Regions from separate parts of the Pseudoalteromonas apostichopi genome, predicted to be linked through region 2. Evidence: predicted binding sites of a transcription regulator. Region 2 holds the regulator's gene; the other holds the start of a gene.
The links. Region 2 encodes ArgR, which controls arginine synthesis, uptake and breakdown. Its sites were predicted from a motif close to ANTGAATANNTATTCANT; they were not measured.

Region 1 (12,260 bases), 1.6 Mb from region 2:
GGCGTAGGGTAGAGCGGAGCGAAACCTAACAAATTAGCGAGTTTCTGGGGGAAAGAGTAAAGTTAGCAAGCTCCTTGACACAAGCAGCAGGCAGCCTAGACTTGCTAACTTGCTAACTTGCTAACTTGCTAACTTGCTAACTTGCTAACTTGCTAACTTGCTAACTTGCTAACTTGCTAACTTGCTAACTTGCTAACTTGCTAACTTGCTAACTTGCTAACTTGCTAACTTGCTAACTTGCTAACTTGCTAACTTGCTAACTTGCTAACTTGCTAACTTGCTAACTTGCATACACAAAAAAAGCGACACTTGGCCGCTTTCTTCATAAAGTGTTGTGATTAGCAGTTAGTTTCTTCTGCGTTAACACCTTCTTTTACTTCTTCACATGCGTCTTCAACAGCATTTTGTGTATCAGTAATTGCTTCATCAATACGCTCACCTGCATCTTCTGCCGAGTTATCTTCACAACCCATGATGAATAGACCTGAAAATAGAGCGATAGTAGCGGCTTTCAAAGTTGAATTTTTCATAACGAAATTCCTTGTAAATAAAATAAATTAAGTGGTTATTTGCTTATAACTACTTAGGGGCGTTACCTCTAAGAGCTCCAGATACCAGTGAAATAACTAGTAGTACTAAAAATATAAAAAAGATAATTTTAGCGATGCCTGCAGCGGCTCCTGCGATACCACCAAAACCTAACACTGCTGCGATTAACGCGATAACTAAAAAAGTAATGGTCCAGCGTAACATAATGGTCTCCTTGGCTATTTAAATTTTCTAAAGTTCGATGTAACTGAAGCGAGTTCTGTGCCAGATGTTTTACTTGTTTTATTTCAATGGTTTACCTTTATTTGTGATGCTGGTAGATGTTCATCACTTGGTAACATTTACGAGTAAGCATGTAAGTTATTCATAGTGATATTTTTTCATATTGAGTTGCATGAGGAAAACATCAGATTGCCACAGTATTGGTAAGACCAATTTAACTTTTTATTGGTTGGTAAAGTCTAACACCTTGTTGTGTGTGGTTTTTAGACGCTTTCTGGTTTTTAGTTAATAGCTGAACATATAACTTATGGCTATATCGACTATTTATATCATCTATATCGAGGCTTTGAATGATGGAAATGTAGGGTGTTAATTATATGTGCGGCATGTTATTTTAAAATTAATTGGTTTTACCAATTTACAATGGTGCTATACAAATGATTTTGGTTTGTTATTATTGGTGCATAATTATTTAACAAAAATAACTTTTTATTTTAAGTAAGCGAGGGGAGTCGTATGGATATAGGTGGATTACTCACCACTGCGGCCAGTTTGATGGTAACAGGCATGGTAGGCGTGTTTGTTTTTCTGACTATTCTGATTACAGCAGTCACTTTAATGTCAAAACTAGTGGGTCGATTTGATGATCCAGCAAGTGCAGAACCTACGCGAACAGCAAAAATTCAACCTCAACAGGGTGTGCCTCAGGCACATATTGCAGCAATAAGCGCTGCAATCGCTCAATTTCGAAATAAACAAAAATAACGGGGCAGCTCGAACATGGCTAAATTAAAATTAACCGAATTAGTATTGCGTGACGCACACCAGTCTCTTTTGGCAACGCGTATGCGCTTAGACGACATGCTACCCATAGCCGAAAAACTCGACAATGCGGGTTATTGGTCAATTGAATCATGGGGGGGTGCAACGTTTGACTCGTGTATCCGTTATTTAGGTGAAGATCCTTGGCAACGTATTCGCGAACTAAAGGCTGCAATGCCAAACACTAAGCAGCAAATGTTACTTCGTGGACAAAACCTTTTAGGCTACCGTCATTATGCTGATGATGTGGTCGAAAAGTTTGTCGAGCGAGCACACAAAAATGGTGTTGATGTATTTCGTATTTTCGATGCGATGAACGATGTACGAAACCTTGAAACTGCTATTAAAGCAGCTGTTAAAGTGGGAGCTCACGCTCAAGGTACAATTTCATACACAGTAAGTCCTGTACATACACTTGATATGTGGCTGAAACTCGCAAAACAGCTTGAAGAGCTTGGCTGTCATTCGATTTGTATTAAAGATATGGCAGGTTTATTAAAGCCATATGATTGTGAGCAGTTGATCAAAGGCCTAAAAGAAACCGTGTCTATTCCTATTGCGATGCAATGCCATGCTACTACTGGCTTAAGCACTGCAACTTATCAAAAAGCAATCGATGCAGGTATTGATATGCTTGATACGGCGATTTCGTCAATGAGTATGACTTATGGTCATAGCGCGACGGAGACAATAGTTTCAATTGTCGAAGGCACAGAGCGAGATACTGGCCTTGATTTAAACCAATTAGAAGAAATTGCAGCTTACTTCCGTGATGTACGTAAGAAATATGCTGCTTTTGAAGGTAGCTTAAAAGGCGTTGATGGTCGCATCTTATTAGCTCAGGTACCTGGCGGCATGTTAACTAACATGGAAAACCAGCTTAAAGAACAAGGCGCGGCTGATAAGCTTGATCAAGTATTACTTGAGATCCCACGTGTTCGTGAAGACTTAGGTTTTATTCCTTTGGTTACGCCAACCTCGCAAATTGTAGGTACCCAAGCGGTACTTAACGTATTAACTGGCGAGCGTTACAAAACCATTACTAAAGAAACTGCGGGCGTGCTCAAAGGTGAATATGGTGCCACTCCTGCACCTATGAATAAAGAGCTGCAAGAACGAGTGCTAGAAGGCGCAGAGGCAATTACTTGTCGTCCTGCAGATAAATTAGAGCCTGAGCTTGAGAAACTTGAAGCTGAGTTATTAAGTGAAGCCAAAGAGCAAGGTTTAGAACTTGCTGATGACGTGATTGATGATGTACTTACATATGCATTATTCCCACAAATAGGCCTTAAATTTATTAAAAACCGCAACAACCCAGATGCGTTTGAAGCAATTCCAACAGGTGAAGTTGCCAAGTCTGAAAGCAAACCTGCTTCTTCAAGCCCTGTAAAAGCGGAGCAATACAGCGTTAAAGTTGATGGTAAAGTTTACGATGTCGTCGTAGCACAAGGTGGTGAGCTTAAAGAAGTAACTTTAAAAGACAGTGAATTAATTCCTCAGTCTGCTTCAGCGTCAGCAGGCGAAACACTCAATGCGCCGTTGGCTGGTAATATTTTCAAAGTGAAAGTGAAACCAGGCCAAACAGTAAATGAAGGTGATGTGGTTATTATCATGGAAGCGATGAAAATGGAAACAGAAGTTCGCGCCGTACACTCAGGTACAATTGCAGAAGTATTAGTAGCTGAGGGTGACTCTGTTGCCACTGGCGATGCGCTAATCGCGCTAGCATAGGAGAGGCAGAGGATGGATGGTGTTTTAAACCTCTGGCATGCCACGGGTATTGCTAATTTTACCTTTGCGGCATTGATCATGATTGCGGTTGGTTGCTTGTTACTTTATTTAGCAATTGCACGTAACTTTGAGCCACTGTTGTTATTACCTATTGGCTTTGGGGCTATTTTAACGAATATCCCTGTGGCCGGGTTATCTGAGCCGGGTGGGTTACTTTATTATGTGTACCACATCGGGATTGATTCTGGGGTGTTCCCACTTTTGATCTTCATGGGGGTTGGTGCGCTTACAGACTTTAGTGCCTTGATAGCAAACCCTCGTATGTTGTTGTTAGGTGCGGCTGCACAGTTTGGTATTTTTGCTACTCTATTTGGTGCAATACTACTTAACTTTATTCCTGGCTTTGAATTTACACTACAAGATGCATCTGCGATTGCCATAATTGGTGGTGCAGATGGTCCAACAGCTATTTTCTTAGCATCTAAGTTAGCGCCTGATTTACTTGGTGCAATCGCAGTTGCGGCTTATTCATACATGGCATTGGTGCCAATTATTCAGCCGCCAATTATGCGTGCACTAACAACACAAGAAGAGCGTGAAATTCAAATGCCGCAACTTCGTACTGTATCGAAGAAAGAGAAAATTGTTTTCCCGTTAATGGTGTTGAGTTTAACCATCTTGTTTTTACCAGCTGCAACACCTCTGGTAGGTATGTTTTGCTTGGGTAACTTGATGCGTGAATCGGGCGTGGTTGATCGTTTAAGTAATAGTGCACAAAACGAAATCATCAACATTACCACCATTTTCTTAGGCTTAGCGGTGGGCTCAAAGCTTGCGGCAGATAAGTTCTTAACCGTAGAAACAATAGGTATTTTGGTGTTAGGTGCTTTGGCCTTTGCGATAGGTACAGCTTCAGGTGTGTTTATGGCAAAAGGGCTTAATAAGATCTCTAAATCGCCAATCAACCCATTAGTGGGCGCAGCAGGTGTATCAGCGGTACCAATGGCAGCACGTGTGGTTAATAAGGTTGGTCTTGAGAGCAACCCGCATAACTTCTTGTTAATGCATGCCATGGGGCCAAACGTAGCAGGGGTATTAGGAAGTGCCGTTGCAGCAGGTATTCTGTTAGCTATTGTTGGCTAAGTCGATTTACTTCCAACCGACTGGCGCAGTAATTTTACTGCGCTTTTTTTTGTCTATAGACTAGGTAGTTAAATGATTCTTGTGTAAGGAAGCCATCATGAATATTTTTATTATCTTACTCTGCCTTTTTGTTGCCTTGGTTATTCTAATACCGCTACTTGAAAAGTATCAGTCTAAAATGGGGCTTGATGGCGCAACTAAATATGCAAAGTATATTTGGCCACTAGTGATGATTTCGCTAATTATTCAGCTTATCTATGTATTATTAAGATAATAATTGTATCGGTAATGAGCGTGTTTAATTTAAGGTATGAATAGAGTCGGCAATAAGTTTAGTTTGATAACGCCATAACCGTTTTATCTTGAATTGTCTCAGAAACGAAAAAGCCGCTTCAATTGAAGCGGCTTTATTATGTTTACTTAGCTACTTATTTAACGCTAGTTGTAACTCTCTATTACGCTGTAATTGCGCTAAGAAGTTATCAGCAATTGGTTTAAACTTAGCTAGCTCATCGCGCGGTAAAGGCTCTGATTTAGGTAGTTTGACTGTTTTCGGATTACGATGCACGCCGTTTACTAAGAATTCATAGTGTAAGTGTGGGCCTGTTACGCGGCCTGTCGCACCAACGGTACCAATTTTTTGGCCTTGCTTCACTTTTTGGCCTGTTCTAACCATTTTCTTGTTTAAGTGTAAGTATTTAGTCACATACTGTGTGCCATGGCTAATAAAAACGTAGTTACCATTGTACTTACTGTAACCAGCTTTAATTACTTTACCATTACCCGATGAAACCACTGGCGTACCTGTACGTGCAGCGTAATCAATACCATTATGTGGTTTTACCGTCTTAGTCACAGGGTGTAAGCGGCGAGGATTAAAGCTCGAGCTAATATACTTAAAGTTAACTGGCGCACGTAAGAAGGCTTTTTTCATGCTACGGCCTTCAGGCGTGTAGAAGTTACCATCTGTATGGCGAATAGCGGTATAACGCTCGCCTTGATTAATAAATTCTGCGGCAATAATTTTACCATCACCAATGTACTCACCATCAACATAGTGAGCTTCGTAAATAAGACCAAATTGGTCACCTTTACGAATGTCATTAGCGAAGTCGACATCCCAACCGAAGATGTCAGCAAAATTCATAATTTGACGCTCGCTTAAACCAGCGGCAATACCAGACGTCCAAAAACTATTAGAGATCTCACCGCCAGCTGATTTACTTAGCGTTTCGATTTCTTTGCTATCAATAGCGGTGTCGTAGTTACCTTCGTCATTTAATGTAACGTATAAGGTATCTGTTTTTGAAATCACATAACGAAGCTGCGCTAGAGAGCCATCTTCGGCCGTTGCAAAGCTTAAGATTTCGCCTGGGTGAATTTTTGTTAACTTACGAGTTTCAGCGTTGGTATTAACTAGTTTGTGTAATGTTTGCGCTGAGAAACCCGCACGTTTGAATATAAGTGCTAAATTATCGCCATTACGTACTTCATGGTCGATAAGCTCGTATTCTGGAAGTTTTGCTGCTGCTTGCTCCGAATTTAGCTCAGTTAGTTTTTCGTTATCATCAACTTTAACTTGTAATTCGTAGCGTTTGCCAATTTCAAGTGCGTTCGCACTGTTGTCCTTTGATGCGGTGGCTTTTTCAGAAGGCAATAATGCCAAGCCGACAATAGCAGAAACCAAACCGAGAATAAGCAGTTTGTGTTTTTTGGGAAGTTTGTGCACTACGTGAACCATATCGTGCCTTTTCTGCTGTCAAGAAATTTAAATACTAATATCGCAGGATATACCTAAAATAGAGCAAATACCAGTGTTTTGTAGATTTAAACTGGCGCTATTTTACGCTAGAATTGGCCTGCGCGTTAAACTTTTTTGGTTGAAATTGCAGCAGATGCCTATGGTTAAACTAAATCTAGATTAGTTAACTAAAGTACCTTCATAAAATTGCAATAACGCGGTATAAAGAACAATCATGCGCGCTGCCTTCAGGGCTGTTTCTTAAACTATTTAAGTTAGGCTTTTTTCTAGTGTCGCTTTTTGGTGCTAACTAGCTAAATTTTAAAGTTTTTAGCTCTATATTTATAACCCTGACAGGCCACCACGCCCCGGTAGCTGAATTTTTGGAGTAATACACAGTGGATTTACAAACCGCTCTAGCTGAGATAAAACGCGGTGCAGAAGAGATATTAATTGAAGACGAATTAGTTGAAAAGCTAAAGTCTGGTAAGAAACTTAAGATCAAAGCGGGTTTCGATCCAACTGCGCCTGATCTGCATTTAGGTCATACAGTTCTTATCAACAAAATGAAAACCTTCCAAGATCTAGGTCATGAAGTAATTTTCTTAATCGGTGATTTCACCGGTATGATTGGCGATCCAACGGGTAAAAACGTAACACGTAAACCGTTAACTCGTGAAGATGTTCTAGCTAACGCTGAAACATATAAAGAGCAAGTATTTAAGATACTTGACCCTGCTAAAACTACTGTTGCGTTCAACTCTACTTGGATGGAGAACCTCGGTGCTGCAGGTATGATTAAATTGGCTGCGCGTCAAACAGTAGCACGTATGCTAGAACGTGATGACTTTAAAAAGCGTTATGCCGGCGGTCAATCAATTGCTATCCACGAATTTTTATATCCACTGGTACAAGGTTGGGATTCTGTTGCATTAGAAGCTGATGTAGAGCTTGGCGGTACAGACCAACGCTTTAACCTATTAATGGGTCGTGAATTACAAAAAGATGAAGGTCAGAAGCCACAAACAGTATTAATGATGCCACTGCTTGAAGGTACTGATGGCGTTCAAAAAATGTCTAAGTCATTAGGTAACTACATTGGTATTACTGATGAGCCTAACGATATGTTTGGTAAAGTCATGTCTATTAGCGATGAGCTAATGTGGCGTTACTATGACTTATTAAGTGCCTTATCAATCGAAGAAATTGCTGCACTTAAACAGCGTGTTGCTGATGGTGCGAACCCACGCGACATCAAGATTGAGCTAGCGAAAGAAATGATTGCTCGCTTCCACAGTGAAGAAGCAGCTGAAGGCGCTCATCAAGATTTTATCAAGCGTTTCCAAAAGAATGCATTACCAGATGAGATCCCTGAAGTAACAGTAACGATTGCTGAAGACACTGTGTTCATCACTAATTTATTAAAAGAAGCTAACCTTGTAGCAAGTACATCAGAAGCAATGCGTATGATTAAGCAAGGCGCTGTAAAGATTAATGGTGAAGAAAAAGTAACGGATACTAAGCTTGAAGTTGCTAAAGGTACAACACAGATTTACCAAGTAGGTAAGCGTAAGTTTGCTAAAATCACGTTAGCTTAATTAAATAAGCTACAGAATAAAAAAACCAGCTGCGGCTGGTTTTTTTGTGCTTATATTTTGATTAGTTTGTGAATAGGCTAATTACTTCAATCCCGACTATAAGCAGTAACCAAAATGCTTTCGCTTGATTTAAACGATTGATTAATGTGGGAATATCATCAGCATTTGGTAGGCGATCGGTACCAACACGCATTTTATTAAAGCGCTCACCTTGGTATAGGGCAGGGCCACCTAACTGCACTTGCAAAGCAGCCGATGTAACACTCAACAGCCACCCTGTATTGGTTTGATAAAAGTGTCTGCCATAGTGTTTTATATAATGAATACATTGCTTGCTGGCATTGGTTGCTGCAATCGTTAATGCGACTAATCGAGTGGGTAGCCACTCCAATACAAACAGGAGCTTAGCAATGGGAGCCAAAAACGGGTTGTCGGGTTTGCGGTTTTTTCGCCATGCTTGATGAATTAATGTGAGTAAGCGATAAACCAAAGCAAGGATAGCGCCGCCAAGTATATAAAAGAAAATAACGGCAAAATAATGCCGTGCACTTTGTAGCACCAGTGACTCCATCGTTGCTTTGCAAATTCCAGGATCTGATAAACGTGATACATCACGGGCAACGAGGCTAGCTAGTAGCTCTCTAGCTGTCGCTTTTTGATTGAGTTTGAGTAATCTGGCAATACGTAAAGATTTCTTCTCTTGAGCGCGGCTACTGAGTAAAAAATATAAAATTAAGCCATTTAATAACTCAGGGTAAAAAGCAAACTCTAAAAACAGCACGATCAATGTCACTATCACTAAAATAGTGAGTGTAAAAGCCAAAGTTGAGGCTAAATACTGATAGCTTTTGGGGTTCGTTGGGTTGTATAAACGCTCGCCGAGTGCAGAGAAAATAACGGTTAAAAAGGTGTTTGGATGATACCAACTAACCAAAGGAAAGAAGCGCTCAGCTAAGAGCGCTACAAAAAATACAATAATGTCCAAATGGTTTTGAACAATATTTGTAATCACCTTATAAACTCACCGACGTCAGTTTTTCAAGTAGAGCAACCACCATTTTAGAAGAGTTGATAGATGCAGTTTCGATATACTCTTCAAATGATTGCGGTGATTCTTTACCAGCAATGTCAGACATTGAACGAATCACAACAAATGGTGTTTCTAATACGTGGCAAGCTTGAGCAATTGCCGCACCTTCCATTTCTACAGCAAGCATCGTTGGGAATTCAGCGCGTGTTTTTTCAATTCGTACTGGGTCACACATAAATGAATCACCGGTACAAATTAGGCCAATCATGGTTTTAACATCGCTGATTTGGTTTACGCTTTGCTCTGCCGCTTCAATCAGTTTAGGGTGAGCAGCAAAGCCCGCAGGCATTTGTGGTACTTGGCCAATTTCGTAACCAAATGCAGTAACGTCTACATCGTGATGGCGCACTTCTGAAGAGATAACCACATCGCCTACATTTAGTGACGCTTCAAAACCACCTGCAGAACCTGTGTTGATCACACAATCTGGGCTGAAGTTATCGATTAGTAGTGTTGTTGCTACTGCAGAAGCTACTTTACCAATGCCAGATTGAACTAAAGTAACAGTGTTACCCGCTAATTCACCGGTGTAAAATGTAAAACCAGCTTTAGTCATGATGCTTGGGTTTGCCATCGCTTCGCGTAAGATTTTTACTTCTGGCTCCATCGCGCCAATAATACCAACGTGCATAATATTTGATTCCTTAGATTGAATAGAATGATTATACCTAAAAACAGCTAAAACAAACAAAAAAGCAGACTTTAAAGTCTGCTTTTGCCAATATTATGACAGGCTAAATTTCAGCGAGCGCCGTTGAGTGTGCTTTTGCTTGTGATGGTGACAACACGGCTGGTTTAGTTACGCGGTTACGTGCGGGTCTAACTGGTGCTGCTGCAGGTTTACCAAGCTTAAACATGATTGCATCACGTACTTCTCTTGGTTGATAACCTGATTTTACCTTCATACGAATATGTGGAATGCCTGCAGCTTCTAATGCGCCGCTAACAAACCAATCTCGTTGAGCTTTGTGGCCGTCGCGGTTGGTGTTATTTACCAAATCAACAGCGGCAACAATAGTTAGTTTATCTTTGTCGATAAGTACATAATCTAACTGTTTGTTTTTGGCTTTAGCCATCGCTGCGCGTTTAGCTTTTACTGATAAACCTTGTTTACAGTCGATTAAATCAATCAGTTTAACGCGGCTTACGATTTTATACTGATCGCCTACAGCACGTTCAAGAAGATGTAAAAAAGCACTCTCAACTTGCGTAAAAACAGTTTGCTTACGAGTGAAAGGATAGGGGTTTCCGCCTTCATCGGTAAACTTCGACGCAACAACAGAGGCTACTACGACTAAAACTAAAATTGATAATAAAGCGAATTCCATACGGTAACTCCACAACAACAAATTGACACTGAAAATTAAAAGCAATTAGCGTGCCTAAGTGTGTGGAGGTACTCGAAATTTTTAAGCTGTGTATCCGCCTGCAATCCCTTTAACTGCGATTGCTACTGCGTCATGGGCATGAAGTGATTCGTAGTGATTGATTTGCAACCAATAATCTGCGTAGTTATGCTGTTCAAGTAAGCCTTTAATTTTACGTGCAGCATCTTCGCAGAACATTAAGTTTTGACCATTTAAGCGGGCAAATTCTTGCTCATCTTCACGTTTAACTGCCGCTTGCACAGGTGTTTTTAGCTCAGCTTCTAACGCATCAATTAAGCCAACCACATCAAAACTGTCAACGTTACTATCGAGTTTTACTTTCACGTTTGCAATTGAACGCTGTGAGTGTGGTGTAGCAACAATTCCGTCAGTTGTGCCTAGCCATTCTAAAACAGTTTGCTTATCAACATTTTGCTCTGCAAACTTTTCGCTAAACGCATTTTGAATTAATTGACGAGCAAGGGCTGCTGAACATGGGCATGTTGACGAGTAAGTTACATCAACCATTAACTCAAAGCTTAAAACACCTTGGTTGATCTTCGCGATCAGGTGAATAGGGTAGTTTTTCCAACCCACTTTGCCACTTAATAAAGATTTACGACGTAAAGGCAGCTCAAATTTAAATTCGATTTGTGCTTGGTCACTTAAATCATCATGACTACTAATAAAGGCATCAAGTGCTTGGGCAAGTGTTTGTGGATTAACTTGCTGCTCGGTTGATAAAGTGTCTAACGCTAAAAATAAACGCGACATGTGAATGCCTTTCGCGTCTTCTTTATGCAAGTTTACAAAAGCTCGTGCCTTGGCAATTACATTTACAGGGGCAATATTGCGAGTTTCAAAAATGAAAGGAAGTTCAATTTCGCCCATGCCAACCCAGTCTAATTTACCTGTTTGTAGGGCGGGAGCCGTATCAGCAATATCTGGCATCGTGGTTTGCATGGTAATACTCATTCTTTGCAATTATTAAAGCGCGGTATTTTACATGAAAAAATATAAAAAAGCGGCGTTGATGAAAAAATTCTATGTTTATCGCACAATATGAATATTTCTAAAGGAATAGTGATAAAATCAGCTATGCTGTTTTTTTTCGATTATGTGCCTAAGCTTTAATATATGATTGATTCTTCTTTGAGTCCGTGGGCTCGCACACTCTCAAGCTTTATTTCTAAATACGGTGAGTTTAAAACTGCCGCCGCCTGTTATGCCTTATTATTGGTCATGTCACTGATCTTATCGTGCATGTTTTATTATGTAGCAGTCGGTACGGTGACTTTAGTTGATGTTTTGGCGGTGATGTTCTTCACTGCGGTGGTATCGCCGATTTTAATTACTGTGCTGCTTAACTCAATTCGTCAGTTAGAAGCCTCTTACAGCTATCTAGATAGCGCAACCAAACAAGAAAAACTACTCAACCAAACGCTAAAAGACAATATCAGTCGCTTAAATGAAGAGATTGATGAGCGTAAAATGGCGTTTCATGCCAAACACAGAGCAATCGAAGAACTCAGGCGTGAAATTGCCGAGCGTAAGAAAACCCAACAAGAGCTTGCACAACAAGGTATGTTATTGCGCTCTATTGTCGACTCGTCTCCCGATTTGTTTTATTACCGCGACAACAACGGCGTATTTGCTGGCTGTAATAAAATGTTCGAACAAGTGATAGGGAAAAGCAGCGATGAGTTAATAGGTAAAAGTGTTGAAGAAATCTACCCAAGTGATTATTTACCTGAGGTACTGCGCACCGATAAAAAAGTATCACAAACTCACCAAGCTCTCACTCTTGATGTTGAATATCCAGTAGGGGGTGAAAAGCGTTGGTTTGAAATGCGTAAGTTACCCTTTATTAATGAAAAAGGTGAGTACATTGGTTTACTTGCTTTTGGACGTGATATCACCAGTCGTAAAGAAGCAGCACAAGCACTTGAAGCAGCCTATAAAGATAAAGGTAAGTTCATTGCGACTTTAAGTCATGA
Region 2 (12,260 bases):
CGAAGGTGTTGTTGGTGAAACACCCACTATTGCTCCTGGCGAAAGCTATAAATACACCAGTGGTGCTGTACTTGATACCCCGGTTGGCACAATGCAAGGTCACTACACCATGCGTAACGAGTTTGGTACTGAGTTTGAAGCGCCAATCGACGTTTTTCGTTTAGCCTGTCCAAACATTTTGCACTAGGTAACAATGGCTGATTACGCAATTGGTGACTTACAAGGCTGTTACTGTGAATTTGATACGTTACTCAAACGTGTCAACTTCAACCCAAGCCAAGATCACCTTTACTTAGTTGGCGATATTGTCGCTCGAGGCCCTGACTCACTCGCCTGCCTCGAGCGTCTTTATAAAATGCAAGGCAGTGTGACCATTACCCTCGGTAATCATGACTTACACCTTATTGCCTGTCATTATTTAAATAAACCAGCAAATCCTAAAGATAAGCTTGATGCTGTTTTTTCTAGTCCAAAACGCTCTGAATATATTCATTTTTTGCAACAACAGCCTTTAGCCTTGTGGCTTGAACGCTACGACATGCTAATAAGCCATGCCGGCTTAAACCCAAATTGGTCAATTAAAAAAGCATTAAAGCGCGCTCGCTTTGCAGAAAGTTGCTATCAAGGTAGTGATGCCAATCATTACTTTGCCAATATGTATGACTCCCATCCATTAGAATGGCAATCAACGATGAGTAATGAAGCCAAGTTTCGTTATATTGTTAATTACTTCACTCGTATGCGTTTTGTAAATTTGCTCGGTGAGCTAGATTTCAGCAATAAAACCAGCGTTAGTGAAGATAGCTCAATACTACCTTGGTTTGAGCATCCGAATATTTCTGAACTCAATCAACAGATCACATTTGGTCACTGGGCCGCTTTAGAAGGTAAAGTAAACGCCGAAAATATTCATGCCCTCGACACTGGCTGTGTATGGGGAGGCGCAATGACACTCATGGAACTCAGCAAAAAAGACTGTTTTGTCGAAAAATCCCACTCTTTTATCTAAATAAACTGAAAAATAGCTGAACATCTGTTAGATTTATATAAATTAAAGTTGATTTAATTTAAAGCTAATTAAATTTAATTACTTAACTAATTGGCAACCTTGCCGATAAGTATTGATTAGTACTATTTTCTGGAATTACATATGAACTTGACCGTTAGACAGCGAATTTGGGGTGGCTTTATTGTTATTACGTTACTCCTGCTATTTATTGGTGGTAACTCGTTGATCAGAATTACCAACATTGATCAATCGACACAGCGAGTTAATCAGCTGTCATTACCGGCTCTCGACAAAAGTTATGAGTTGCAAGTTGAATTCATTTTGATGAGTAAGTCAGCGCAAGCGAGCTTTTACACTACATCACAAGATGAATTAGCTGCACTTAGAAAAAACTTTAACGAACAGAAAAAGCGTTACGATAACTCCTACCAAGATTTACAACAGGTAGTTAGTAACGATCCGAAACTGAAACAAAGCAGCCAAGAAGTTGAACAAACTTATAAACGCTTTGCTAAATCTGTCGATAACCTTTTTGCAGACAAACAAACTCAACTTGAGCTCAACAAAACACTGCGCACCCAGCTTGAAAACATCGAGATAAGTGCTGAAGATGCTAACTCTGTTGTACTTGATATTATTGATATTGATGGTCTTGAAGAAAACCACTCGCGTGCTTATCAAGCTGCCAATAACATGGAAAATAACTTCCAATCAGTAGTAACTAATAGCACAGACATGCTAACGGTTAAAACGCTTAATACCTTAGATATCATCAAAAACGAACAAACTTATTACCTAGAAGAAGTTGAACGAAGCCTTGGCCTTATCCGTCCAGCTATCATTGATAATAATGCGGATTTATATAATGACCTAAATGGTTATTTTGAAAGTCTTGCTGACAACGTTCGCGGCAACAACAGTTTATCAGCAAATAAAAAACGTCTCATTGATGCAATTGCACAAACTCAATCTGAGCTGGCTAATGCAGAAAAATCAACCACTGAAGCTCTAAAGCAACTTAAAGAGCTTGTTGACCAAGCTACGGTTCTTGCCTTTGACTTACAACAAGATGTAAGTGGTAACGTATCTACTGCAACGATTTGGACTTGGATTGCCATGGTTATCGCCACTTTAATTGCTATTGCTGTTGCAGCAATTACTGTTAGCCGTATTACTAAACCACTTTCTGAAGTAAACCGTATTCTTGATATTGTTGCTAGCGGCGATATGACTCAACGCCTAGACGACTCTGCTAAAGACGAGTTCGGTGAGCTATCACGCAGTTGTAATACGCTAATCGAAAGTTTACGTACGCTTATTCAAGGTATTATCTCTCGCTCTACACAGCTTGCTGCAGCCTCTGAAGAGACTTCAGCAATCACTGAAGAATCTAGCCAAGCTATTCGTAATCAACAAGCGCAAGTTGAACAAGCTGCGACAGCAACCACTGAAATGAGCAGCACATCACAAGCAGTAAGCAGTAGCGCTCAACAAGCACTAAGTGAAATCAAGAACGCAGATAAAGAAGCTGACCGTGTTAAAGGTATTTCTTCGCAAAATAAAGCGACTATTGAACAACTTGCTCGTGAAGTGGATGATGCATCACAAGTTATCAATAAACTACACAAAGATAGCGCATCAATCGGTGGTATCCTAGATGTTATTCGTGGCATTGCTGAGCAAACTAACCTACTCGCGCTTAATGCAGCCATTGAAGCAGCCCGTGCCGGTGAGCAAGGCCGAGGCTTCGCCGTAGTAGCTGACGAAGTACGCTCTCTTGCAAGCAAGACTCAAGAGTCGACCCAAGAGATTCAAGCTATGATTGAATCGCTTCAAGTTGGCGCTGAGGCTGCTGTAGCGGCAATGTCGAAAGGTAAGCAACAAGCTGAGTCGTGTGTTGAGCAATCAGACCTTGCAAATACAGCTCTTGACTCAATCACCGCAGCCGTTGCGCAAGCTCATAACGTAAGTGAGGAGATCTCAACAGCTGCTCATGAGCAACAGCAAGTATCGCAAGAAATTAGCGAACGCTTAGAGTCGATTGTTGCAATCGCAGAGCAAACAGCTGAAGGCGCAAACCAAACCAATATTTCGAGTTCAGAAGTTGCTAAGTTAGCAGAAGAACTTCGTTTATCGGTAGATGCGTTTAAAGTTTAAGAAGCGGTAAGACAAGAATATAAGCCGTGTTTGCGTAAGCAAACACGGTTTTTTTATATATTCATACCAGTTCGCTTAATTGAGTGATCTTTGGAGGTAATTACTCTTAATATTCGCCTGCCCCCTACGCCCATGTAGATGCATTTTTTAATACATAATAATTAAGTTCTATTGCGACTAGGTATTAATTTAGCGACGCGTTTTTCAGGCATAAAAAAACCGCAACGAGTGCGGTTTCTTAAATTCTATTGGCGTTTAAGTTAAAGGCCTGCGCGCTCTTTAATAACAGCAATTAGTGGTGAACCACCGTGACCGTTTGATTCAGCCCATGCGATGTCTGCACCGTCTTCTAAAGAACTTTTAGATAAGTTCTTAACGATGTATTCACCAGCATCAGCAGCACCGCTTTCAATTGCATGACGAAGCATATTGTTGCCATTACATTTTACAGCATCAAAGATATTACGGATTTTCACACGTGAGCTTTTCAGCTTACTACGTAGACGGTTTTTATCATCAGCAGCGATGTATTCACAGATTGAAACCGCTAATTGATCATCAGCTTTTGCTGGTGCTGTATACGCAACTGACGCTGAAACAACAACCGCTGCAAGTAACATGTTTGGTAACTTCATCATATTTTGCCCTTATGTAATACTTTTTTCTTACCAAGATTGTGTAATATTGTACCAACTAATTATTTTTACCGCAATAATGTTACGAATTTTTATACAGCGTTACAAAGGTATACGAGTAAGAGTTTTTGTTATCAGGCTGATGCTGTTCTTGCTCTACAACTGTCCAATTAGCAACACTTTCGTAATCTGGAAACTGCGTATCACCGGCCACTTCAAGGTCGATGAATGTTAAGTATAGACGATCTGCTTGAGATAGAAATTGTTCGTATATATTTCCACCGCCTATAATCATTACTTCTTCAACATCAGCAACCAATTCCAGCGCAGCCTCAGGTGAAGTAACCACCTCAATACCCTCTGCGGTATAATCAGCATTACGCGTGATAATAATATTTTGACGGCCTGGCAAAGGGCGGCCTATTGATTCAAACGTTTTACGGCCCATGATCACAGGCTTTGCCATGGTTACTTTTTTAAAGTGTTGCAGATCGGCAGGTAAATGCCATGGCATTTGGTTGTCTTGACCAATTACTCGGTTATTTGCCATAGCAGCAATCATTGAAATTTTCACACTAAACCTTAATACTTTTTTCTTATTAATAAAAAAGGAGCGCATGGCTCCTTTTCAGTTTTAAATTTTATCGTTGGTAGATAACTTCTACATCGTAGTCATCATCATCCCAGTCGTCATCCCAATCATCATCGTCTTGAGAGGTCGCTTTCTGATGATAAGTATCCCACTTAAATTCAACTTCTTCTTTCTCTTCTTCAGCGAATTTCTCTTTCGGCATACTATCAAGTAGCGCCATAATGTCATGACAAAGTGCTTGAGTATTTTGTTTATTCGCAGCAGAGATACGGTAAACATTAGCCTCTTCACCTAGCTCTTCGGCAATTTCATTACACAGGGCTTCAGCTTCACCTTCTGGTAATAGGTCAATTTTGTTAAACACTAACCAGCGCGGCTTTTCAGCAAGTTTAGGGCTGTATTGGTGCAGCTCATTAATAATCGCAAAGGCATTATCAACCGGATTTGTGCCATCAACAGGCATAACATCAATGATATGCAGTAATACACGACAACGCTCTAAGTGCTTTAAGAAGCGAATACCCAGGCCAGCACCATCTGAAGCCCCTTCGATTAGACCAGGGATATCAGCAATTACAAATGACTTATTAGCGTCTGGGCGTACTACACCAAGATTAGGAATAAGCGTCGTAAACGGGTAATCAGCCACTTTTGGTTTAGCTGCAGAAACACTGCGGATAAACGTTGATTTGCCGGCATTTGGTAAACCAAGTAAGCCAACATCCGCAAGTAGCATTAGCTCTAGGCGTAAGCTGCGAACTTCACCAGGTGTGCCTAGTGTTTTTTGACGAGGCGCACGGTTTGTACTTGATTTAAAACGTGCATTCCCCAAGCCATGGAAACCACCTTTTGCAACAACAACCTTTTGACCATGCTTGGTCAAATCACCTAATGACTCTTCAGTATCAACATCAATGATACGTGTACCCACAGGTACTTTAAGCGTTAAATCAGCGCCTTTTTTACCAGTCATGTTACGGCTTTGACCATTTGTGCCGCGCTCTGCTTTATGAAAACGCTCAAATTGGTAATCAATTAACGTATTTAAGTTTTCATCGGCTTGTAGATAAACGCTGCCGCCATCGCCGCCGTCGCCGCCATCAGGACCGCCATCTGGTACATATTTTTCACGTCGGAAAGATACGACACCGCTGCCGCCATCACCCGCGTCACAACGAATTTCTACTTCATCTACAAACTTCATGATTACTCACTTTAAGATTGGCTTGTTAATAACTCTATTATATACCTAAGTGCCCTATTCAGCACCCAATGCCAAGGTGCTTAGGTATATATTTATACGCACTATTATGCGCCTTAAAACAAAAAACCCCGCAAAGGCGGGGTTTTTCAAATATCGAGATGATTACTCAGCTACGATATTTACGTATTTACGGTTTAAAGGACCTTTCTGTTCGAATTGAACTTTACCATCTGCTTTTGCGAAGATAGTGTGGTCTTTACCGATACCTACGTTTGCGCCAGCGTGGAAACGAGTACCACGTTGACGAACAATGATGCTACCCGCTAGAACTGATTCGCCACCAAAACGCTTAACACCTAGGCGTTTGCTTTCTGAATCGCGACCGTTACGAGTACTACCAGCTGCTTTTTTATGTGCCATTTCTCAGTACCTCTAATTAAGCGCTAATGCCAGTGATTTTAACTTCAGTGAACCATTGACGATGGCCCATTTGCTTACGAGAATGCTTACGACGTCTAAATTTAACAATCTTAACTTTCTCACCGCGACCGTGTGAAACAACCTCAGCTGTTACTTTACCACCGTTTACGAACGGTACACCGATCTCGATTTTCTCACCATCAGCAACTAAAAGTACTGAATCAAATTCAACTGCTGCACCAGTTTCAACGTCTAATTTCTCAAGACGAATTGTTTGACCTTCAGTCACACGGTGCTGTTTACCACCACTTTGGAAAACCGCGTACATAATTAACTCCGTCTGTGCGCCCTCAAATCGACGCAACTAAAATATTCTTCAATAGGGCGCGAAGTTTACGCTAATGTGCAAAAACTAGCAAGCCTCTTTTTCGATAAAATGAATAAAAAATAGCTGCATTGAGAGCAATTCAATATTTTTCTCTATTCTATCTTAAAAACACCACATGCCAAGCGGTTTTTACGATCTCATGACAATTAAATTACGCTAATAATACGCACCTTGAAAATTCAAAAAGCTGATCACTTATTAATCAAGGTTATAAATTTATCTTGGCAAAATTGATCTCAAATAAAAAACTTTACAGTGTTTTTTTAATGAATCATCACAAAATATCGAGCAAGTGCTTTTTTTGTTGTACAATCAGCCCCGTATACCCATAAATATTGGCTCGGAGATCAATGGATATAAAAGCTATCCAGACGTTAATCGAAAATGAAATGGATGACGTCAATCAACTTATACATGCCCAAATGCGTTCAGATGTCGCTTTGGTTAACCAACTCGGTTTATACATAGTAAACAGCGGCGGTAAACGCGTTCGTCCTATGTTGGCCATTTTAGCGGCAAAAGCACTCGGTTATGAGGGTAAAGACCACATTACGCTTGCCACTATCATCGAATTTATTCATACCGCTACTTTATTGCATGACGACGTTGTCGACGAGTCACATTTGCGCCGCGGCACCCCTACAGCAAATGCTGAGTTCGGTAATGCAGCAAGCGTATTGGTGGGTGATTTTATCTATACACGTTCGTTTCAGCTAATGGTTGGCCTTGGAAAAATGCCAATTATGCAAATTTTGGCTGATGCAACGAATGTCATCGCTGAAGGTGAAGTATTACAGCTAATGAACTGTAACGACCCTGACACCACAGAACAAAGCTACATGCAGGTTATTTACAGCAAAACAGCCAAATTGTTCGAAGCTGCAACAGGCCTTGCCGCAATTATTACTGAGCAAGATGAACAAACCCTTGAAGCATTAAACTTATACGGAATGCATCTTGGGACCGCATTCCAACTAGTAGATGATGTCCTTGATTACAACGCCGATGCCGAGCAACTTGGTAAAAACATTGGCGATGATTTAGCTGAAGGTAAACCTACCCTACCGCTTATCTACGCAATGCAAAAAGGCACTCCCGAGCAAGTTAAGCTGGTACGAGAAGCTATTGAGCTTGGTAATGGTATGGATCACTTAGAGAGCATTCTAGCAGCACTAGCTGACACTAAAGCGCTTGAGTTTGCGATGCAAAAAGCAGAACAAGAAGCTGACAAAGCGATTGCTTGTATTGCTTTCTTACCAGACACACCTTACAAACAAGCATTAGAGAGTTTGGCCCGCATCGCCGTTGCCCGCGATCATTAAACTCTATTTATTCGAGCCATTAAAAAAGCCTGCATTTGCAGGCTTTTTTGTTTTCAGCGCTTTTACTAAGTTAACGAATAAGCAAAGCGCCTATCATCTGGCGGAATTAACCGTTGATGAAATCAACACCTTCTTGGATGTCTTTGTTAAGTGTAGCTAGCATGTCGTTTTTAGCTTGCTCTTCGAATGCACTTAACTCACCGTAAGAAAGGATTTCTTCAACGCCGTTTTTACCTAGACGTACTGGGTGTGCGAAGTATGCTGCGTCACCGTTTTCAACTGCAACGTATGCATAATCAACAACTTCTTCACCTTGTAGGCCTTTCACTAAAGACATACAGAAGCGCGCTGCTGCTGCACCCATTGAAAGAGTTGCTGAACCGCCACCGGCTTTAGCGTTAACAACTTCAGTACCTGCGTTTTGGATACGTGGTGTTAATGCTGCAACTTCTTCATCAGTGAAAGTAACACCTTCAACTTGAGAAAGAAGAGGAAGGATTGTAGTACCTGAGTGACCACCGATAACTGGAACTTTAACGTCAGTTGCGCTTAAACCTTTAAGTTCAGCTACAAAAGCTTCTGAACGGATCACGTCAAGCGTTGTGATACCGAATACACGGTTAGCATCGTAAGTACCCGCTTTTTTGAATACTTCAGCAACGATTGGCACAGTGCCGTTTACTGGGTTAGTGATAATACCTACTAACGCTTTAGGACAGTTTTTAACGATGCCTTCAGCTAATGTTTTGATGATACCTGCGTTTACGTTGAAAAGGTCCGCACGGTCCATACCAGGCTTACGTGGCATACCCGCTGGGATAAGAACGATATCACAACCAGCTAATGCTGCGTCTAAGTTGTCAGCACCAAAGCCTTCAACTTTAACGTCTGTTGGGATGTGAGAAAGATCAACCGCTACACCAGGAACAACAGGGGCAACATCATATAACGATAATTCAGAACCTGCAGGTAAACTTGTTTTTAATAATAAAGACAATGCTTGGCCGATACCGCCAGCTGCGCCTAAAACAGCAACTTTCATTGGAATTCTCCGTAATTTGAGGTAGGAAATATTTGTGGCCCTAAAGATAATGAAATTAGCGACTAAAAACAAATTTATCCTGCTTATTTCGCGTATAATTTCGACCATAGTTGTAAACTTAGCTGTAAAGACACAGCATTTTGGACGACTTTGTAAACTAATACTGCATAAATATGCAGAGTTGTGTAGAATTACTCCACATTTTATGAATAAAGAAACGGCAACATGCAACCACAAGACAAACAAGAAGCACTAATCAAAGCGTTTAAAGCGCTATTAAAAGAAGAAAACTTCGGCTCACAAGGTGAGATTGTCGAAGCATTGAAAGAGCAAGGCTTTGATAATATTAGCCAAAGTAAAGTCTCTCGCATGTTAAGCAAGTTCGGTGCTGTACGTACCCGTAATGCAAAGCAAGAAATGGTTTATTGTTTACCGGCTGAAATGGGTGTACCAACAGCGAAAAGCCCGCTGCGTCAGCTTGTTATCGATATTATGCATAACGAAATGATGATCATTATTCGTACTAGCCCAGGCGCAGCTCAATTAATTGCTCGATTACTTGATTCTCTAGGTAAGGCGGATGGTGTACTAGGCACTATTGCAGGCGACGACACTATTTTTATCGCCCCTGCGAAGATTTCAGAAATCGATGTCACGCTTGATCGCGTGCGCACTTTATTCGATACAGTTTAAAGCTGCTTTAAAAAGTTTACTGACGGGGCGAAAAACGCAGATCCCATATCGGCTTGAGTAAAATCGAGCCAATGATCATAGCAATCGCCCTGCCCCAACCGGCTCTTTAATACCTGCTCAAACGCATCCCCTTGCGCCGCACACGAAACCATCAAAATCCCCTGTTTATGCACATCACCAAATGGCATGCTTTGATTAAGTAATAGTGGCTGACCGTGCTCATCTTTTAGTTCACTGCGAACCGCATGACTAGTTTCTACAGCAGGCACAATCAAGGTATTATCAAGACGCGTACGCCCCATGATTTGTTCTTGCTCGAACAACGACAAATGCTGCCAGACACTCAAGTCATGCACAAAACGCTGCACATGAATATAGCTGCCTTGGTCTTCAAAGTGCCCCGGTTTGTTGATAAGAGCCGTGCTACGCTTTTGACGACCATGAGGGGTATCACCAGCATAAATAAAGCCATTAAAATCACGCCCATCTAAAAACCGAAAATTACGTACCTGCTCCACCAGCTCTACATCCGGTGTTAATAACTTTAGAATTTGCAGAGCAAATAGATGGTTTACATCTTCGCGGTCTGAGCGAATTTGTACAAACAAGTCAAAAGGCTGTGCACTGATCACATGCTCACTATGAGTCACATTAGGAAAGCTTTGTAATTGACTTGGAATAAATTCGGGCAGGATATGCGGCCAATACTGAGCACCAAGGGCAACCACGCACGACAGCATGGCTTCAGAGAACTGATCTGCAAACTCATCTTGAATAACGCTGACGCGTTTTAGTTTTTTACGTAATGACTCATCATGGCCATCGTAAACATTAAAAAACAGGTGCAAACCATGTAAGTTTGCTTCAGCACAAATCCCAGATTGCGCTTGCGCCATAGTGAATCCTTAGCTTCTCGTTATTTGCACCTAGCCAAGGATTCAAGATTGATTAATCATGAAAAAAATTGACTGTGTGCGGCATTATTTTTATTTTTACAGGCTGCTCAACAGCTAACACGCGATCTTGCTCTGCGGCAACTTCACACTCTTGCCCTGCAATATTGATACGATACACATAACGCGTACCGATAAAGCGTCTTTGCAAGATTGTTAAACTGTTTGCGTCACTGTGAGCAGCTTCACACAACTGAATATAGTGCGGTCTTATGTACACTTGACCTTGCTGACAATCTACATTGTTCGCCGTCAATGAGTGAACCACACCAAACGCCGTTTCGTATTCAGTTGGCGTTAATACTTTCGCCGTTAAGTATATGCCCGTACCAAGAAACTCTGCAACCACCTTTGAGTTAGGTTGGCTAAATAACTGCTCCGCGGAGCCCTGTTGGGCGATTTTTCCACCATGCATAACCGCAAGTGTGTCAGCAAAGGCGAAAGCTTCTTCCTTCGAGTGGGTAACAAATACCGCAGATACCTGCTGATCTTTAATAATGCGACGTATATCTGCAATAAGCTCAAATCGTACTTGTGTATCAATATTCGAAAATGGCTCATCAAGTAATAATAAGCTTGGCTTATAAGCAAGAGCACGAGCAATCGCGACTCGTTGCTGCTGACCACCTGAAAGTTGATGAGGGTAACGCCCAGCACAACCATCTAATTTAACAAGGCTGAGCATTTCGTCCACGCGCTCACGCTTTTGTGCTTTGCTCATATTACTGAGGCCAAACGCAATGTTGTCACTAACCGTTAGATGAGGGAATAACGCATAGTCTTGAAACATCATGCCGATATTACGCTTTTCAGGTGCAACAAATAGTCCGCTATCATTGACCACATTTGAATCTATGCTCATATAGCCTTGCTCGGGCTGTAAAATCCCCGCGATTGCCTTTAAGGTGGTGGTTTTGCCACAGCCACTTGCGCCAAGCAAACAAACAATTTCATCTTGCTCAACATTAAGATTGAGTTCACTCAATACCTTAGTGCCATTGTACTGATAAGCTAGGTCTTGAATTATCAAATGACTCATGAGTGATTTTGCTCCATCGAACGATTAACGAAATACAAAGGAATTAACCCAACTAACACGATAAACAAAGCTGAAATAGACGCAAGCTCTAACTGCTCATCACTAACATACTGAAAAACATGGGTCGCAAGCGTTTCAAAATTAAAAGGCCGAAGTAATAAAGCAGCTGGCAACTCTTTCATGCACTCAATAAATACTAACAAACCAGCAGTAAGAATCCCTCGTTTTAACAACGGTAAATGTACCCGCCATAAGGTTTGTAAGGGTCCTTTGCCCATTGATTGACTAGCCATATCTAGCGATGGACTAATACGCAGAAAGCTACTTTCAAGCGCACCATGCGCAATCGCATAAAAACGCACAACATAAGCAAAGATCATGGCAAATAAAGTGCCACTCAAAAGTAACCCAGGCGATAAACCAAAAGGCTCAAGCCAGTTATTTAATGCATCATCTAGCTGAGTTAATGGGAGTAATACGGCAATGGCCAACACTGTACCTGGCAAGGCATAACCTGTACTTGCTAAACGTCCAGGAAGTAAAGAGTAAGCTTGTTTAGCAATTCGCTGATAAAACAATACCAACAAGCTCAATAGGATGGTTGCAATACTCACCACAACAGCGACTTTAAAACTCTGCCAAGCGTAATTAAAAAATGCCCCATTCCATGCTTCATCGGAATACGCAATGGCGTACTTAATTAACACCCCAACAGGCAGTATAAAAGCAAGTAACAGAACTAACATGCAAGCTAAGCTTGCAGCCCATGCAGCACAGCCTTTTAAGCGATATAATGTTGCGCTGTT

Region 1: a site for ArgR is predicted at 1,231-1,248, ahead of QUE86_RS03595 (OadG family protein). Genes of this name have one in related genera too.

The regions. Positions count from the first base shown of each region.
Region 1 covers NZ_AP028065.1:795,708-807,967, reverse strand. Annotated here, with positions in the region: gene QUE86_RS03605 (hypothetical protein) at 339-530, opposite strand; gene QUE86_RS03600 (DUF1328 domain-containing protein) at 580-753, opposite strand; gene QUE86_RS03595 (OadG family protein) at 1,288-1,536, shown strand; gene oadA (sodium-extruding oxaloacetate decarboxylase subunit alpha) at 1,552-3,324, shown strand; gene QUE86_RS03585 (sodium ion-translocating decarboxylase subunit beta) at 3,337-4,467, shown strand; gene QUE86_RS03580 (hypothetical protein) at 4,565-4,741, shown strand; gene QUE86_RS03575 (peptidoglycan DD-metalloendopeptidase family protein) at 4,892-6,208, opposite strand; gene tyrS (tyrosine--tRNA ligase) at 6,607-7,806, shown strand; gene QUE86_RS03565 (cobalamin biosynthesis protein CobD/CbiB) at 7,868-8,818, opposite strand; gene mtnN (5'-methylthioadenosine/S-adenosylhomocysteine nucleosidase) at 8,820-9,527, opposite strand; gene QUE86_RS03555 (DUF2726 domain-containing protein) at 9,631-10,224, opposite strand; gene folE2 (GTP cyclohydrolase FolE2) at 10,306-11,226, opposite strand; gene arcB (aerobic respiration two-component sensor histidine kinase ArcB) at 11,401-12,260, shown strand, end outside.
Region 2 covers NZ_AP028065.1:2,368,640-2,380,899, reverse strand. Annotated here, with positions in the region: gene apaG (Co2+/Mg2+ efflux protein ApaG) at 1-187, shown strand, start outside; gene QUE86_RS10745 (symmetrical bis(5'-nucleosyl)-tetraphosphatase) at 194-1,009, shown strand; gene QUE86_RS10740 (methyl-accepting chemotaxis protein) at 1,151-3,166, shown strand; gene QUE86_RS10735 (DUF3718 domain-containing protein) at 3,427-3,804, opposite strand; gene folA (type 3 dihydrofolate reductase) at 3,884-4,363, opposite strand; gene cgtA (Obg family GTPase CgtA) at 4,443-5,597, opposite strand; gene rpmA (50S ribosomal protein L27) at 5,760-6,017, opposite strand; gene rplU (50S ribosomal protein L21) at 6,034-6,345, opposite strand; gene ispB (octaprenyl diphosphate synthase) at 6,756-7,727, shown strand; gene mdh (malate dehydrogenase) at 7,834-8,769, opposite strand; gene argR (transcriptional regulator ArgR) at 8,995-9,462, shown strand; gene QUE86_RS10695 (Dyp-type peroxidase) at 9,459-10,358, opposite strand; gene QUE86_RS10690 (ABC transporter ATP-binding protein) at 10,411-11,454, opposite strand; gene QUE86_RS10685 (ABC transporter permease) at 11,451-12,260, opposite strand, start outside.